DNA from 2 places in the Caproiciproducens sp. CPB-2 genome. Region 2 is predicted to be linked to the other one. Evidence: a T-box and tRNA genes for the amino acid it is inferred to sense, from the RefSeq annotation. Region 2 holds a T-box; the other holds one or more tRNA genes.

Region 1 (7,850 bases), 1.5 Mb from region 2:
GTAACGGCGGTTTTGAAGGGAGATCCGCCGGCCAGGTCCACCAGAACCAGAATCTGGTCGCCGAGCGCTTTCATCGCCTGCCTGAGCTTATCGGAGAGCGTGTCGACATTGTCCGATTCCACAAAATCCACGCCCAGATATTTATCCCTCGGTCCAACAATCAGCCTGGACGCGCTCATCATTCCGGTGGCAAAGCTGCCGTGTCCGGTTATCAATACTCCGATCATCGTTCTATATTACTCCTTTTATAAGCAATCTATACTGCAGGCAGTTTCGTACGGCGCGGCGTTCCCGGCTGGAACGGGGCCGCAATGGAATTTCCCAAAAACTGCCTGGTTTCTTCTATGTGTAAGGAAAGCCCGCCTACAGGATTTCCGAAGCGGCGTCCCGGTCCAGAACCACGACCCCGTTTTTCGTAAGCTGCAGGACCGTGCCCGGCAGCATGGGCGTCGGTTTGGAGAGGCAAACCTTTTTTACGATTTCCGCCTTGGCTTTTCCGCCCGCCTGCAAAACGACCTGCTTTGCGTCCAGAATGTGGCGGATTCCCAGAGTAACCCCTCTGGACAGCGGGACAGGCTTTGAAAAATATTTTTGCCCTACCTTTTGGGTGACGGGGTCGAGGACGACGACTTTGGCGTAGCTCTCAAAGGAAGAACCCGGTTCGTTCAGGGCCAGATGGCCGTTCATTCCCAATCCCAAAAGCATAAAATCAATTCCGCTGCGTTCAAAAATAAACCGATCGATTTTTTTACATTCTTCTTCCATGTCTTTTGCGTGAATATCAAATAAACGAATCTTCGACTTTTCAATATGAAGCGGCCCGTAAAAATTCCGGAACAGAAACGAGGTGCAGTTTTCCGATTCGTCTTCCAAATCCAGCCACTCGTCCAACTCCACAAATTCCGCCCTGCTGAAGTCCGCTTCGCCGGAATCCGAGCGCTCCTTCAGAATCTGATAGGTCCGGACCGCGGTGTTTCCCGCAGCCAGGCACAGCAGCAAATCCGGCTTCGCTTTCACGGCCTCACAAAGAAAGTCCGCGCAGCGCTGCGACATCGCCTCAAAGTCATCACAAATGATTGTTTTTGGAGGGTTGCCCGTATTTTCGTTATGAAGGGAAGAAGTCCCTTCCCTGTTTTCCTGTAAATTCATTGCTGAATCCTCCGATAGAAAGTCATTGGCTCTGCCCGTGAGCAGGGGTCAGGCGGCTCCGGTAACAGCTTCGACAAACCATGATAGTGAAATGGGGTACAGAGAACTGTACCCCCAACACTTCTTAGAAATTAAAGGATACCCAGGAAGGAAAGAAGAATCGCAAGACCGAAGGTAGCCGCAATCAGCACAACCGGGCTCATTTTCTTCTTCTTCAGGAAGAAATACATCAGCAGGGTATAGGCAAAGGGCAGTATGTTCGGGAAGATCTTGTCAAGAAAATCCTTTTGAACGGATACTGTTTTTGAGGCGTTGACCACAATCTCCGGCAGAAGGGAAATATGCACATAGGATGCAATCAGTCCGCCGATCACGGTGACGCCCAGAATGGTGGCGACCTTGGAGATGATTCCCGAATATTCCCTCAGCGTGTCGACAGCCTTCAGACCCAGGTTGTAGCCGGCGTGTGTCCACGCAAGACGGAGAATAAAGATGGTCAGGTAAACCGCGAAAAACAGCAGCGGGCCGACGATGCTTCCGCTCATTGCCATGGAAGCGGTAATGCCCGCGATGATGGGCAGAAGGGTAAACCAGAAGATCGCGTCGCCGATACCGGCAAGCGGTGCGAACAGGGCGACCTTCAGACCTTTGATGGTGTTTCTGTTTTCTTTGGCTTCTTCCAGGGAAATCAACAGGCCCATCAGGAAACCGACAAGGTTCGGGTGCGTGTTGATGAACTCAAGGTTATCCGTCATTGCTTCGGACAGGCCCTGCTTGTCGTTCTTGTAGATTTTCTTCAGACATTCCATCTGCGCCAGCAAAAAGCCGCCGCTCTGCATTCTTTCATAGTTGAAGCTGGCCTGCAGCAGGGAAGAGCGCCAGCCGAGCTTGGTAATGTCTTTTCTGGTCAGTACTTTCTCAGGAGCCGTGTTTTTCTCAGATTCCTTCATTGCCGTCATCTCCCTCTCCTTCAGATGCAACACCGGTTGCAATCGCGGTTTTTCTGTTGTTTCTTTCATTGTTAAACACAATCAGCGCCATGGCCACGCCGACGACGGCGACCGGCAGCAGATTGGAAAAAGGAATAAAGCTTGCGATGACAAAGCCTAAAATAAGGTATGGAACGAATTCGCCCTTCAGCATGACCTTCAGCAGCATACCGAAGCCGACCGCCGGAAGGATGCCGCCCGCGATCTCAAAGCCGTGGGTCAGCCATTCGGGCATTGCCTTTACGAGGGCCTGCATCGCGTCCTGTGCGACATAGGCGCAGAGGAAGACGACAACGCCGTAGGTAACGGCCACGATTCCCGTTGTGAGCATGTTCAGGCGGGTAAGGCTCCTGCCGTCCGCTTCTTCCGCGTATTTGTCGGCTCTCTTCATGAACAGTGAGAAGCTGGAGTAGTAGAACAGAATGATATACTGCATCAGGAAGCTGAACGGAAGGGCAAGCCCGATTGCCGTTGCGGGATCCTTCCCGGTGGTGTAGGCGATGACCGTGGTCATAACGCCGGCCAGAACAGGGTTCGGCGGCTGTGTGCCGCCGGCGGGCGTAAGACCCGCGAAGGCCAGCTCCGTCAGTCCGCCCGCCATAAGGCCCAGCGGAATGTTGCCTAAAATGATACCCGTCAGAGTACAGACGATGATTGGCCGGAAAATAAACAAAGCCTCAAGCCAGAAGTCAACGCCGACTATAATTGCCATAATAGCGAGCGCAATGCCTTGAGCTAAAGTAATTGCCATTAGTTTTTCCCCCTTTATTTTTGTTCCAGAAGTTTCGCCATACGGTAAAAGCTGCCGATAATGCCGGTGATGTTCCCCCTTTCCTCTCCAATGGATTTATTTCTTGGGTATGTGCTCTTTGATGTCGCCCGGGACATCCTGAATATAGAGATCTACATTCATCGCCTGAATCGCCTGCAAATCCTCCATGTCTTTGTCATTGACATAGACTTTTTTGCTCAGCTGACGCTTGCCGCTGGTAAAATGCATGTTTCCCACATTGACTTCCTTAATGGGCACGCCGCCTTCCAGCAGAGTACGCACAGCCGCCGGCGTTCTGCAAATAATGAAGATTTTCTGGCTGGGAGCCGCTTTGCCGATGATGTCGATGGTCTTTTGCAAAGTGAAGAAACGGATCCCCGCACTGGAAGATTCAGCAGTCATTGCCATAAGCTGCTGCTGTATTTCATCGTGAGCCACGTCGTCATCTGCGACTAAAAGCAGATTTGCACCCAGCGTCGCCGTCCAGGTGACCCCCACTTGGCCGTGGACCAGGCGGTTGTCGATTCTCGTCAACAGTATGTTTGGATTTCCCACTTAAAATCACCCCTCGTTCAGTTGTTTCAGATTTGTTAGATAAGTTTTAACATATCATGAACAGAAATACAACAATTATGACTTTTTTTCAACCAGTTCAAAAACAGGTCTCAAATTTCAATCGATACCACTGGTACAATAGGTCTTTTTATGATAGAATAGAACCATGGTTTTTATTTAAATTGACGATGGTTTATTTGCTGTCGAAAAAGACGGGAAAGGAGTATATGCAATGCCGAATCTGCCGTTGTATCAGGAACTGCACGACCATATCCTGCAGTACATCAACAGCCACGAATACCCCGAAAACGGCCTGCTTCCGTCGGAGCGCGACATGTGCCAGATGTATAAAGTCAGCCGGTCGACCGTAAGGCAGGCGCTGGCTTTACTGGAAGAGGAGCACATGGTCTATACCATCCACGGCATCGGTACTTTTGTAAAGCCAAAGGTGTTTGAACAAAGCCTCTCCCAGTTTTATACCTTTACCGATGACCTGAAAAATAAGAATATCTCCTTTCACAGCCATGTCTTAAGCTATGAAACGATTACCCTCGGCCGAAGCCTTGCCCTGAAGCTCAGGGCGGAGAGAAGGGAAGCTTACCACAAGCTGGTGCGGCTTTGCTCGGCCCGCGACTATCCTCTGGTCATTGAAACCACCTATCTGCCGAAAAACCGGTTCGTGCATATCGATGTGGACGCGGTGGAAAGCCGGTCGCTTTATGATTACCTCAGCACCAAGTATGGGCTGAAGGTGGACCGCGCGACCGAAACCTTTATTCCCATCCTCCCGGACTCCGAACAGTGCGAGCTGCTGAAGATTTCCCCCAGAATCCCCTGCATTCTGCTGGAGCGCTTCAGCTATGAAGGGGATTGCCTGGTGGAATATACTTCCTCCGTGGTGCGGGGGGACAAATACGTTTTTAAAATTGAGCTGAATAACCGGAAGTAACTTTCGTCTTTTCGGCGGGTACGGCTGGCTTTGCTGTGCGCGAAGCCGGTGGAAGGCGAAAATTGAAAGGGAAAATCGTCCGGTTATAGTCTGCCAAAAAACTGCTAATTTTATAAATCCGCTTGACAATGACCCGCATATTACATATAATGATAGGGCTGCCCGATGATGCGGGCGCAGATTGACTGCCATTGACAGTGAAAGCTTTTAGCCGCATGGTGCGGGGGATTTCACCGTGCATATCGTCAGCGGCGAGGTGTAACTCAGCTTGGTAGAGTGCTTGGTTTGGGACCAAGATGCCGCTGGTTCGAGTCCAGTCACCTCGACCATAGAAAAAGGTCCGCAGGTGCGGGCCTTTTTCTATGGTAAAGCGATTGGTAAGCAGAAACAGCCGGTGCAGGTTAGGAGAAAAAGGACGGCAGCCTGCGCCCCGGGAAAGCCGGAGGGATTCGCGGTACGCGGGTTGAGCGTGCCAATACCCGAACCCTGTCACCTCGGCCAGAAATGGGACCCAGCTCATGGTGTTGGGCGCCATTTTTTCGTCGTAAGTGGTTGATTGGCGGAATCTGCCGGTACAGCCGGGAGAGACAGAAATTTCATCAAATTGCTTGACAAATAAACCGTAAGATGATATATTAGTCGAGTGCTGAAAATGCTGGCGTAGCTCAGTTGGTAGAGCAGCTGATTTGTAATCAGCAGGTCGGGGGTTCAAGTCCGTCTGCCAGCTCCAATTTTTACTCAGGTCTTAACCGGGCTTGAAGCCTAAGAGGGCATTTTGCGTTAAGAAAAGCTGCCGGTGGCAGGTTTTTAGCAAAATGTGGTGTAGCACCTATGGTGCAAGCCGTAAAAGCGCGAGCGAAGCGTGGCGGTTTTGTCCGTTTGCCAGCTCCATTTGCAAATAAGTGCAAACTTATCAATAGAATATGGGAGAGTTCCCGAGTGGCCAAAGGGGGCAGACTGTAAATCTGTTGCTTTATAGCTTCGATGGTCCGAATCCATCCTCTCCCACCAAAACCAAAAAAGACAAAAGTATATGCTTTTGTCTTTTTTGTGCTTGCAAATTATACTTAGCAAGTTTTTTCTTCTTAAAAATGATATAAGAAAAGCACCTCCGAAGAGGCGCTAGACGGATGTAAAATGTCATTATAATTTTTGCAACTGGGTTTTATACAAAGTTCATGGCACTTTATGCACTGCAGAGTATGCTTATACCGTGTGTACGGGGTCAGCTCTCGTACAAATCTCCACTGTTTTCCTTATTTAGTGTACCGTCGAGTTCAATCATCAAAAATTTCGTCAAAGATTTAACAACAGGCCTATGTCTCGTCCCTTTTGGAACAATGATCAATTCACCTTCATCAACTTCCAGGTGAAAACTCCCTTTGATAACATAAAATAATTCATCAGAATTTTCATGAATATGAAAATCCAAAGTGCGGTTTTCTACATTTACAACGCTTAGATTGTGACCGTTTAACCGCCCTATTTTTTCGTATACATACAATTTATCAACAGCATCTACCGCTGATTTGAGATTCACTTTTTTTAGCATAATTATCCTCCACTAAATAAAAGGGTTACACTCGCATTGTATTTCATAAACATTAGGGCAACTTAAAAGGAAGGGAGACACATTGTGCTCCTAATCGAAATCCATCATACATACAATCACGACATCGTACAAACCAAGAGCGATAACCGGCGAAAGCAAGGTGCACCCTTTGACTTTTTCCAATTTTATATGTGATGTTATCAGCGATTTAAAATAAGTATAGCAAAGCTATACATCTATATCAATAGATGTTCTGAAGAATAATAGATTATTTTAACGATATAAATTTCTTACTCCGGTATTTAAAAGCACTGCTTGGGCTTAAATCCCAAGCAGTGCTTTGTCAAAATGAAGTCTTTTTCACCTTAATTATAATGATTGCTTTGTAATGGCTTTCTTTGTCACCTCGACAATATGGCCGGCGTTCAGGCCGAACTCGTCCAGCAGGTCGACCGCCGGGCCGGAATGGCCGTAGACGTCGTTCACGCCGACCTTGATCACCGGAACGGGGAACGCTTCGCAGACAGCGCCGCACACCGCGTCGCCCAGTCCGCCAATGACGTTGTGCTCCTCGACGGTGATGATTTTTCCGGTTTCCTTCGCGGCCTTGATGATCAGCTCGCGGTCAAGCGGCTTGATCGTATGGATATTGATGAGCCGTGCGTCGATGCCCTGCTCCTCCAGTGTTTTGACCGCTTTCAGCGCACGGGAAACCATGAGGCCGGTGGCCACGATGGTGATATTCCTGCCGTCGCGCAGGGTGACGCCCTTGCCCAGCTCAAACCGATAGTCGTCGGCGTTGTTGAAGCTCTCCACCGCCAGCCTGCCGAGGCGGAGATAGACCGGGCCGTGATGCTCGATCGCCGCTTTGACGGCGGCCTTCATTTCATAGTGATCGGCCGGATTGAGCACGACCATACCGGGGATCGTCCGCATCAGCGCGATATCCTCGTTGCACTGATGGGTCGCGCCGTCCTCGCCGACGGAAATGCCCGCGTGCGAACCGACGATTTTGACATTCAGCTTCGGATAGCCGACGGAATTGCGCACCTGCTCAAAGGCGCGGCCCGCCGAAAACATGGCAAAGGAAGTGGCGAACGGGATCTTTCCGCAGGTCGCGAGGCCCGCGGCCACGCCCACCATGTTGCACTCCGAGATGCCGCAGTCGATAAAGCGGTCCGGACAGGCTTTCTTGAATACACCCGTCTTCGTTGCCGCGGCAAGGTCGGCGTCCAGCACAACCACCTGCGGATATTTTTCAGACAGCTCCGCCAACGCTTCGCCGTAGCTTTCTCTTGTTGCCTTTTTTACCATTTCAGCCATTTATTCCGCCTCCAATCCGGACAGTACCCTGTTCAGGTCCTGCATTGCCGTTTCATACTGTTCCGCGTTCGGGGCGGTGCCGTGCCAGCCCACCTGATTTTCCATAAAGGACACGTCTTTTCCTTTGACGGTCTTCGCAATAATCGCGCTCGGCCTGCCTTTTACGGTCCTTGCGTGATGGAACGCGGCTTCTATTTCGTCAAAATCGTGTCCGTTGATGACCTGAACGTCAAAGCCAAAGGAACGGAATTTTTCATCGATCGGCTCCGGTCCGCCAACTTCGGCGACGGAACCGTCGATCTGCAGTCCGTTGTTGTCCACAATCAGGCAGAGGTTGTCCAGCTTGTGGTGGGCCGCAAACATGGCCGCTTCCCAGACCTGGCCCTCTTCGATTTCGCCGTCTCCCAGAATGGAGTACACGCGGTAGTCCTTATGATCCATTTTCCCGGCGGCGGCCATGCCGCAGGCGGCGGAAACGCCCTGCCCGAGCGATCCGGTGCTCATGTCGACACCGGGGGTCCCCTTCATATCCGGATGTCCCTGAAGCATGGCGCCGATATG
Region 2 (7,850 bases):
ATTGCGATGCTCCTTAAAAATACAGTTGCCGCGGCGAAGCGTCAGAACGGGATGACTCTGTAAAATGCGGAATCCCGGTATACTGCGTCCGGCGGCTGCCAGTTGAGGTACGGAATGGACAACCTTTTAAATCAAATTAATTTTCCGGAAGACTTGCAAAAGCTTTCCCTGGATGAACTTTATGAATTGTGCGATGAAATTCGCGAAAAAATCATTAAGACCGTTTCCAACAACGGAGGACATCTGGCTTCCAACCTGGGGGTCGTTGAATTAACGGTTGCGCTGCACCGTGTTTTCAGTTCCAAGGACGACAGGATTGTCTGGGACGTCGGGCATCAGGCCTATACCCATAAGATTCTGACCGGCAGGCGCGACACCATTTCCACCATTCGGATGCAGGGCGGTCTTTCCGGCTATCCGAACCGCATGGAAAGCAGTTACGACGCTTTTAACGCGGGGCACAGCAGCACCTCTATCTCCGCAGCGCTGGGAATCGCCAACGCAAAGCTTCTTGCTGGAGAGCCAGGCCACGTTATTTCTCTGATCGGCGACGGCGCGCTGACCGGCGGTCTGGCTTATGAAGGCCTGAACAATGCCGGACGCTTCAAGAAGAATTTTATTGTCATTTTGAATGACAATAAAATGTCTATTTCGCGCAATGTCGGTTCCATCGCCCGCTATTTGGCGCACATTCGCACAAAGCCCGGTTATTTCAAGGCAAAGGGCAATATTGAAACCGCGCTGAACCGGCTTCCTCACGTAGGAAAGCCACTGCATCATTTTCTTTCGAAATCAAAGGCTGCTTTAAAGCAGATATTATATAACAGTACCATTTTTGAAGATATGGGCTTTTATTATTACGGGCCGTTTGACGGTCATGATTTGGGAAAGCTGATTGATGTTCTGGAAAATGCCAAGAATATCAACCATCCGGTTTTGCTCCATGTGATTACCCGCAAAGGAAAGGGCTATCCGTATGCGGAGCAGAATCCGGGAGCTTTTCACGGGATATCCAGTTTCGATATTAAGACGGGAAAATCCGCCCCTGCCGGTGAGAATTTTTCCAGTGTTTTCGGCAGCCATCTTTGCGCGCTGGCGGGTAAGGATGAAAAAATCTGCGCGATTACCGCAGCGATGCAGATGGGAACCGGTCTGACGGGTTTTGCGAAGCAGTTTCCCGGCCGTTTTTTCGATGTGGGGATTGCGGAAGAGCATGCGGTAACCTTTGCCGGCGGTCTTGCCGCGGGCGGCATGCTTCCCGTATGCGCGATTTATTCCACGTTTTTACAGCGCGGCTACGATCAGATTATTCATGACGCAGCCATCCAAAGGGTAAAGGTGACGTTTGCCATTGACCGGGCGGGTGTTGTCGGCGACGACGGCGAAACGCATCAGGGTATTTTTGATGCGGCTTTTCTGAGCACCGTTCCCGGGATTACCGTTTATTCTCCGGCTTACTATGACGAGCTTTATTTTTCTTTCCAGCAGGCGCTTTACCAGTGCGAAGGCGTTTCCGCCGTGCGCTATCCGCGCGGAAAGCCAATGTTTAAGCCCTTCGACTTTGAGAGTACCGGGAAAGCTTACGACATTTACGGACAGGATGAGGCGGAGCTGGTGATTGTGACCTACGGCCGTTTGTTTTCCATGGCCTGCAAGGCCGTCACATCGCTGAAAGAGTCCGGGATCCCTGCGAAAATTATCAAGCTGAACCGGATTACTCCGGTGGACAGGGATGCGGTAGCGGAAGCTGCGGCCGCAAAAAAAGTCTTTTTCTTTGAAGAGGGAATCCAGCAGGGAGGAATCGGAGAGCATTTCAGCTATCTGCTGTCCCAGAGCGGGTACCGCGGCGAGTTCCGCTTACGCGCGATCACCAGCTTTGTTCCCCATGCGACAATGCTGCAGTCGCTCAGCGCTCTTGGCCTTGACGACAAGGGAATGGTAAATATGATATTGACGGAGTACAAAAAGTGATAGAGAAAAAAAGACTGGACTGCCTGCTGTTTGACCAGGGTCTTACCGAAAGCAGGGAAAAGGCCAAGGCAATGATCATGATGGGCAATGTCTATATCGATCATCAGAAGTCCGACAAGCCCGGGACCATGCTTCCGGTCGATACGAAAATAGAAATCCGCGGGGAGACCATGCCCTATGTGAGCCGCGGCGGCTGGAAGCTGGAAAAGGCCATGTCTGTTTTCCCGATTGAACTGAAAGAGAAAATCACGATGGATATCGGCGCTTCTACCGGCGGTTTTACGGACTGCATGCTGCAGAACGGCGCGAAAAAGGTCTATTCCATCGACGTCGGCTACGGGCAGCTCGCGTGGAAGCTGCGTACGGACCCAAGGGTCGTGAATCTGGAGCGCACCAATGTCCGTTACCTTACACGGGAGCAGGTGCCGGACGACATCGATTTTTTCAGCGTGGACGTCTCTTTTATTTCCCTTTGCCTGGTCCTTCCCGTCGCAAGGGAGTTCATGGCGGAAAACGCGCAGGCCGTCTGCCTGATCAAGCCCCAATTTGAAGCGGGGCGGGGGAAAGTAGGCAAAAAAGGCGTGGTGCGCGATCGGGCGGTTCACCAGGAAGTGATTGAAAAAATAACCGGCTTTGTGCTGGAACACGGGTTTTCCGTTCTGGGCCTGACTTATTCCCCGGTAAAAGGGCCGGAGGGGAATATTGAGTATTTGGTTTACCTTCAAAAATCGGAGAAACCGGAAAGTGTTCCGTTGAACATAGAAGCATTGGTGGAAGAATCCCATCATACATTAAACGGTGGTGAATAATTTGAAAATAGCGATCATGCCGAATCTAAGCAAGCACAACGCACAGCTTCATACTACGCGGGTAGCGGAAACGCTGCAAAAATTCGGTGCGGAGGTATGCATGCGATTAAACCTGAAAAGCTGTTTTCCAAATTCACACATTGTTTTTTACGATGATTTTGATAAAATGATGTCCGACTGCGACGCTGTCATTGCCGTTGGCGGCGACGGAACCATCATTCACTCTTCCCGGCATGCCGCCGTGGCGGAAAAGCCGATTTTGGGCATCAATGTGGGGCGGCTTGGTTTTGTCGCCGGGCTGGAAACGGACGAGCTTGACAAGCTTAAAAAGCTGATCGACGGGGACTATACCATCGAAAACCGTATGATGCTGGAAATCCAGCTGGTCAATCAGGGGAAAGAGGAAACCCATTTGGCGCTGAACGACGCGGTAATCGCCCGCGGAGCGCTTTCCCGGATCCTGGATATCACCGTTCACTTCAATGATAAAAATGTCTGTGAATACAGGGCGGACGGCCTGATTATTTCCACTCCCACCGGCTCGACCGCGTATTCCCTTTCCGCCGGCGGCCCCGTGATCGACCCGAGCATCAACTGTATTCTGCTTTCGCCGATCTGTCCGCATTCCCTGCTGACAAGGCCGGTTATTTTCGGGCCGGACGCTAAGCTGAGCGTAACGGCGTGTTCCCACTATAAAAGCGAGATTATTTTGTCCGTGGACGGAGACACTTTTATTCGGATTGCGGATAATCAGAAAATTAATTTTTGCCGTTCGGAGCGTATGGTGAGAATTATTAAACTAAAAGACGATAATTTTTATGAGGTAGTGAACGAAAAATTAGCCGAGAGGAGAAATTGAATTGAAAACACGACGACACGCAAAAATCCTTGAATTGATTAACGAATACGCGATTGATACTCAGGAAGAACTGCTGCGCCGCCTGCGCGAAGACGGTTTTGAAGTAACCCAGGCCACCGTTTCCCGCGATATTAAAGAGCTCAGGCTGATCAAGACTCTGTCCCACGACGGAAAATACAGATACTCCACCGGCAGAAGCAACACGGCCGATTACTCCTCTAAATTTTATTCCCTCCTTTCCGATTCTGCAGTGCAGATTGACTACGCATGCAATCTGGTGGTAATCAAATGCCATGCGGGCATGGCGCAGGCTGTTTGTGCGGCAATGGACACCATGCACTGGCAGGGCTCCGTCGGCACTCTGGCCGGGGACGATACCATTTTTATTGCGATGAGGGACGAAGACCATGCACAGCAGCTGGTTGCTGAACTTAAAAAAATGGTTGGGTGATTGCAATGCTTTCTCAGCTTTACATCGAAAATATTGCTGTGATTGAAAAGACCGGGATCGATTTTCACCCCGGCCTGAACGTTCTGACCGGAGAAACCGGAGCCGGAAAATCCATTGTTATTGATTCCATCAACGCAATTTTGGGGGAAAGAACCTCGCGTGAGCTTGTGCGGACCGGGGCTCATTCCGCTTTTGTCACCGCCGTTTTTTCCGACCTTGGGGAACAGGCCGTCCATAAGCTGGCGGAATTCGGCTATGCGCCGGAAGAAGACGGTTCCGTCATGATTCAGCGCGAAATCCATACCGACGGCAAAACCGTGTGCCGAATTAACGGCCGCCCGGCAACCGTATCCGTTTTGAAAGAGATCGGGGTCGTGCTGATCAGCATTCACGGCCAGCACGAGAGCTACGACCTGCTGTCGCCCGATTTACATATCCGGTACATCGACCGCATGGGCGTGCCCGAGGCACTGCTCTCGGAGTATCGCGCCGCTTTCAGCAATATGCAGCATATCAAAAGCGCTTTGGACGCTTTTGATATGGACGAGGCGCAGAAAGCGAGGCAGATTGATCTGCTGACCTATCAGGTCAACGAACTGGAGGCCGCCGGTCTGCGGGCCGGCGAGCAGGAAGAACTGAATAAAACCCGTACCCGCTATTTAAACAGCGAAAAGATTGCCTCGGCGATTCATACGGCGCAATCGGCCCTGAACGGGGAAGAAAGCTTTGACGGAGCTTTGTCCGCTGTTGTTTCGGCTTCGGACGCTCTGTCCGAAACGGAAAAATACCTGCCGGAAATCCATGAGCTTTCCGAAAGAATCAAAAATATCCGCTACGATCTGGAGGACTGCGGCGAAGAGCTCCGCGGTTTTTCCTCGGAACTGGAATATGATCCCGCAGACCTTGAAAGGATAGAGGACAGGCTGGACGTCCTCTATCGCCTTGGCCTGAAATACGGCGGCTCCGTGGAAAATATGATCGGTTTTCTCGAAACATCGAAGGCCCAGCTGGAGGACATCCAGCTTTCGGATGAAAAAATCCTGCAGATGACAAAGGAATATCAAAAGGCGAAGGCGGAAGCGGAAAGACTTGCGAAAAAGATTTCCGGCTGCCGCAGAGAGGCGGCACGGGCCTTTACGAAAAGGGTAAAGGAAGAGCTCCGCTTTCTCGATATGCCGAACATCGATTTTCAGGTACAGCAGGAGGACTGCCCACTGAATCCGTTCGGCTGCGACAAGCTTCAGTTCCTGATTTCGGTGAATGCGGGCGAACCGGCCAAGCCGATCGCAAAAATCGCTTCCGGCGGCGAGCTTTCCCGCATTATGCTTTCCATTAAGACGGTGCTTGCCGGGAAAGACGACATTGACACGTTGATTTTCGACGAGGTCGACACCGGCATCAGCGGAAGCGCGGCGCAGAAGGTCGGTTTAAAGCTGCATGAGGTCGCGGGCCACCGTCAGGTGATCTGCGTAACGCATCTGGCGCAGATAGCCGCTTTGGCCGACACACAGTTCTTAATCAAAAAGCAGGTCCGGGAGAACAGAACCTTCACCGACGTGGCTGAGCTGGATTACGAGGGAAGGAAACAGGAACTGGCAAGAATTATGGGCGGGGCGCAGATCACGCCGCTGCTGCTGGAAAATGCGGCCGAAATGCTCAGGCTTGCCAAAAAGCATGGCTCGTCTTGACAATGCGGAGGGAATTGGGTATAATGCAGTATAATGACATTGATGGGAAGAAGTAAGCCAAAAAGACGGCAAAGAGAGCCTGCGGCTGGTGTAAGCAGGCGCGTGATTTGGCTGAAATACATCCCGGAGTCGCCAGATTGAACGGTTTCTATTAGATTTGGCCGTGAAAGCGCACGTTATAGCGCGTGGGTATTTTTGTACCCGTAAGGCCGTATCCGCGAGGCTACGGTGAACTGAGGTGGTACCGCGGTTGATTCCGCCCTCTGCAAATAAGCAGGGGGCGTTTTTTATCCCCCTGAAATGGAGGATTTTTTATGGGAGTTTTCGAAGAACTCAAAGCAAGGGGCTTGATTGCCCAGATGACGGACGAGGAGAAGATTCAGGATCTTCTCAACAATCACAAAACCACATTCTATATCGGGTTTGATCCGACAGCCGACAGCCTGCACGTAGGCCACTTTGTGCAGATTATGGTCATGGCGCACATGCAGAGAGCCGGCCATACGCCGATTGCGCTGTTCGGCGGCGGAACGGGCATGGTCGGCGATCCTTCCGGAAAATCCGATATGCGCAAAATGCTGACCAAAGAGGAAATCGACCACAATATCGCCTGCTTCCAAAAGCAGATGTCCCGTCTGGTTGATTTTTCGGAAGGCAAAGCGATTATGGCCAACAACGGCGACTGGCTTCTGAATCTGAATTATATTGAGTTTTTGCGTGATGTCGGCGTGCATTTTTCCGTCAACCGCATGCTTGCCGCGGAATGCTATAAGCAGCGTCTGGAAAGGGGACTCTCTTTCTTTGAGCTGAACTATATGATTATGCAGAGCTACGACTTTCTGGAGCTGAATCACCGGTACAACTGCCAGCTGGAGCTTGGCGGCGACGACCAGTGGAGCAATATTATCGGCGGCGTCGAGCTCATTCGCCGCAAAGAGGGGAAGGAAGCCTACGGCATGACGTTTACCCTGCTGACGACCAGCGAGGGCAAAAAGATGGGCAAAACCGAAAAGGGCGCCGTTTGGCTGGACCCCGAAAAGACCACGCCGTTTGACTTCTACCAGTACTGGCGAAATATCGGTGACGACGACGTTATCAAATGCCTGAAAATCCTTACGTTCCTTCCGCTGTCGGAAATCGATGAGCTTGCGAAGCTGGAGGGCGGGGAGCTCAACAAAGCCAAGGAAATTCTTGCGTTTGAGGTCACTAAGCTGATTCACGGCGAGCAGGAAGCGTTAAAGGCGCAGGAAGGTGCGCGCGCGCTGTTCGGCAGCGGCGAGAACACGGACAACATGCCTTCCACGGATATTACTTCATCCGATTTTACCGATGGGGAAATCGGCGTGCTTGATCTGCTGGTCCTGACAAAGCTGGCGCCTTCCAAAGGAGAGGGGAGACGTCTGATCGATCAGGGCGGTATTTCAGTCGATAGCGTGAAGATCCTTTCCAGCACGGAGAAACTTTCCCTGAACCGTTTCGAGAAAAAATATGTGGTGATCAAAAAGGGGAAAAAGGTGTTCCACAAAGTCAATCTGGTTGATTAACGCAAAAATTTGCTTTGCCCGCCGCCGAAATTTCGGCGGCGGGCTGTTTTGATTGATTTTCATCCGGTAATTCCTTATAATAGGTACATTGACAAATGTTGGAGGATTCATCCAGATGAAAAAAAACGGCTCTTTGTTGTTGGCGCCTGCTTCGGTGATGGTGATTATGCTTTCGGTATTTTTTGTAAGCAGGATGTTTCCTTTTGGATACAACACTCTCTCATGGTGCGATATGGACCAGCAGGTCATCCCTTTTCTGATGGACTTTAAAGATATCCTGTCCGGAAAAGCAAACATGTTTCTGAATATGCAGAACGCCGGGGGCATGAGCTTCTGGGGCGTATTCCTGTTTTTTATCAGCAGCCCGTTCAGCTTTCTGGTTGCCTTTGTCAATAAGGCCGATTTCTATCTTTTCATGAATATTCTGGTCCTTCTGAAAATGATGGCATGCGCGTTTACGGCAAGCCTCTTTTTTCGCTTTCGATTCAAAAAGCTCGGTGTGCTGCAAAACACGGCGATCTCCGTGAT

What was found. The T-box of region 2 lies ahead of tyrS (tyrosine--tRNA ligase). A T-box ahead of a tRNA ligase gene usually reads a tRNA of that ligase, here a tRNA-Tyr.
Region 1: it encodes a tRNA-Tyr, which carries the amino acid that the T-box ahead of tyrS (tyrosine--tRNA ligase) is inferred to sense. The anticodon was not compared.

What each region holds. Positions count from the first base shown of each region.
Region 1 is NZ_CP142860.1:337,453-345,302, forward strand. Features, by position in the region: gene VXK30_RS01595 (PTS sugar transporter subunit IIA) at 1-227, opposite strand, end outside; gene VXK30_RS01600 (glucosamine-6-phosphate deaminase) at 364-1,149, opposite strand; gene agaD (PTS galactosamine transporter subunit IID) at 1,281-2,099, opposite strand; gene agaC (PTS galactosamine transporter subunit IIC) at 2,086-2,889, opposite strand; gene agaB (PTS galactosamine transporter subunit IIB) at 2,986-3,465, opposite strand; gene VXK30_RS01620 (GntR family transcriptional regulator) at 3,698-4,414, shown strand; tRNA gene VXK30_RS01625 (tRNA-Pro) at 4,667-4,743, shown strand; tRNA gene VXK30_RS01630 (tRNA-Thr) at 5,069-5,144, shown strand; tRNA gene VXK30_RS01635 (tRNA-Tyr) at 5,340-5,425, shown strand; gene VXK30_RS01640 (cupin domain-containing protein) at 5,640-5,966, opposite strand; gene VXK30_RS01645 (transketolase family protein) at 6,336-7,289, opposite strand; gene VXK30_RS01650 (transketolase) at 7,290-7,850, opposite strand, start outside.
Region 2 is NZ_CP142860.1:1,811,128-1,818,977, reverse strand. Features, by position in the region: gene folD (bifunctional methylenetetrahydrofolate dehydrogenase/methenyltetrahydrofolate cyclohydrolase FolD) at 1-63, shown strand, start outside; gene dxs (1-deoxy-D-xylulose-5-phosphate synthase) at 115-1,971, shown strand; gene VXK30_RS09065 (TlyA family RNA methyltransferase) at 1,968-2,780, shown strand; gene VXK30_RS09060 (NAD(+)/NADH kinase) at 2,782-3,639, shown strand; gene VXK30_RS09055 (arginine repressor) at 3,641-4,090, shown strand; gene recN (DNA repair protein RecN) at 4,096-5,778, shown strand; T-box leader at 5,809-6,045, shown strand; gene tyrS (tyrosine--tRNA ligase) at 6,093-7,322, shown strand; gene VXK30_RS09040 (YfhO family protein) at 7,438-7,850, shown strand, end outside.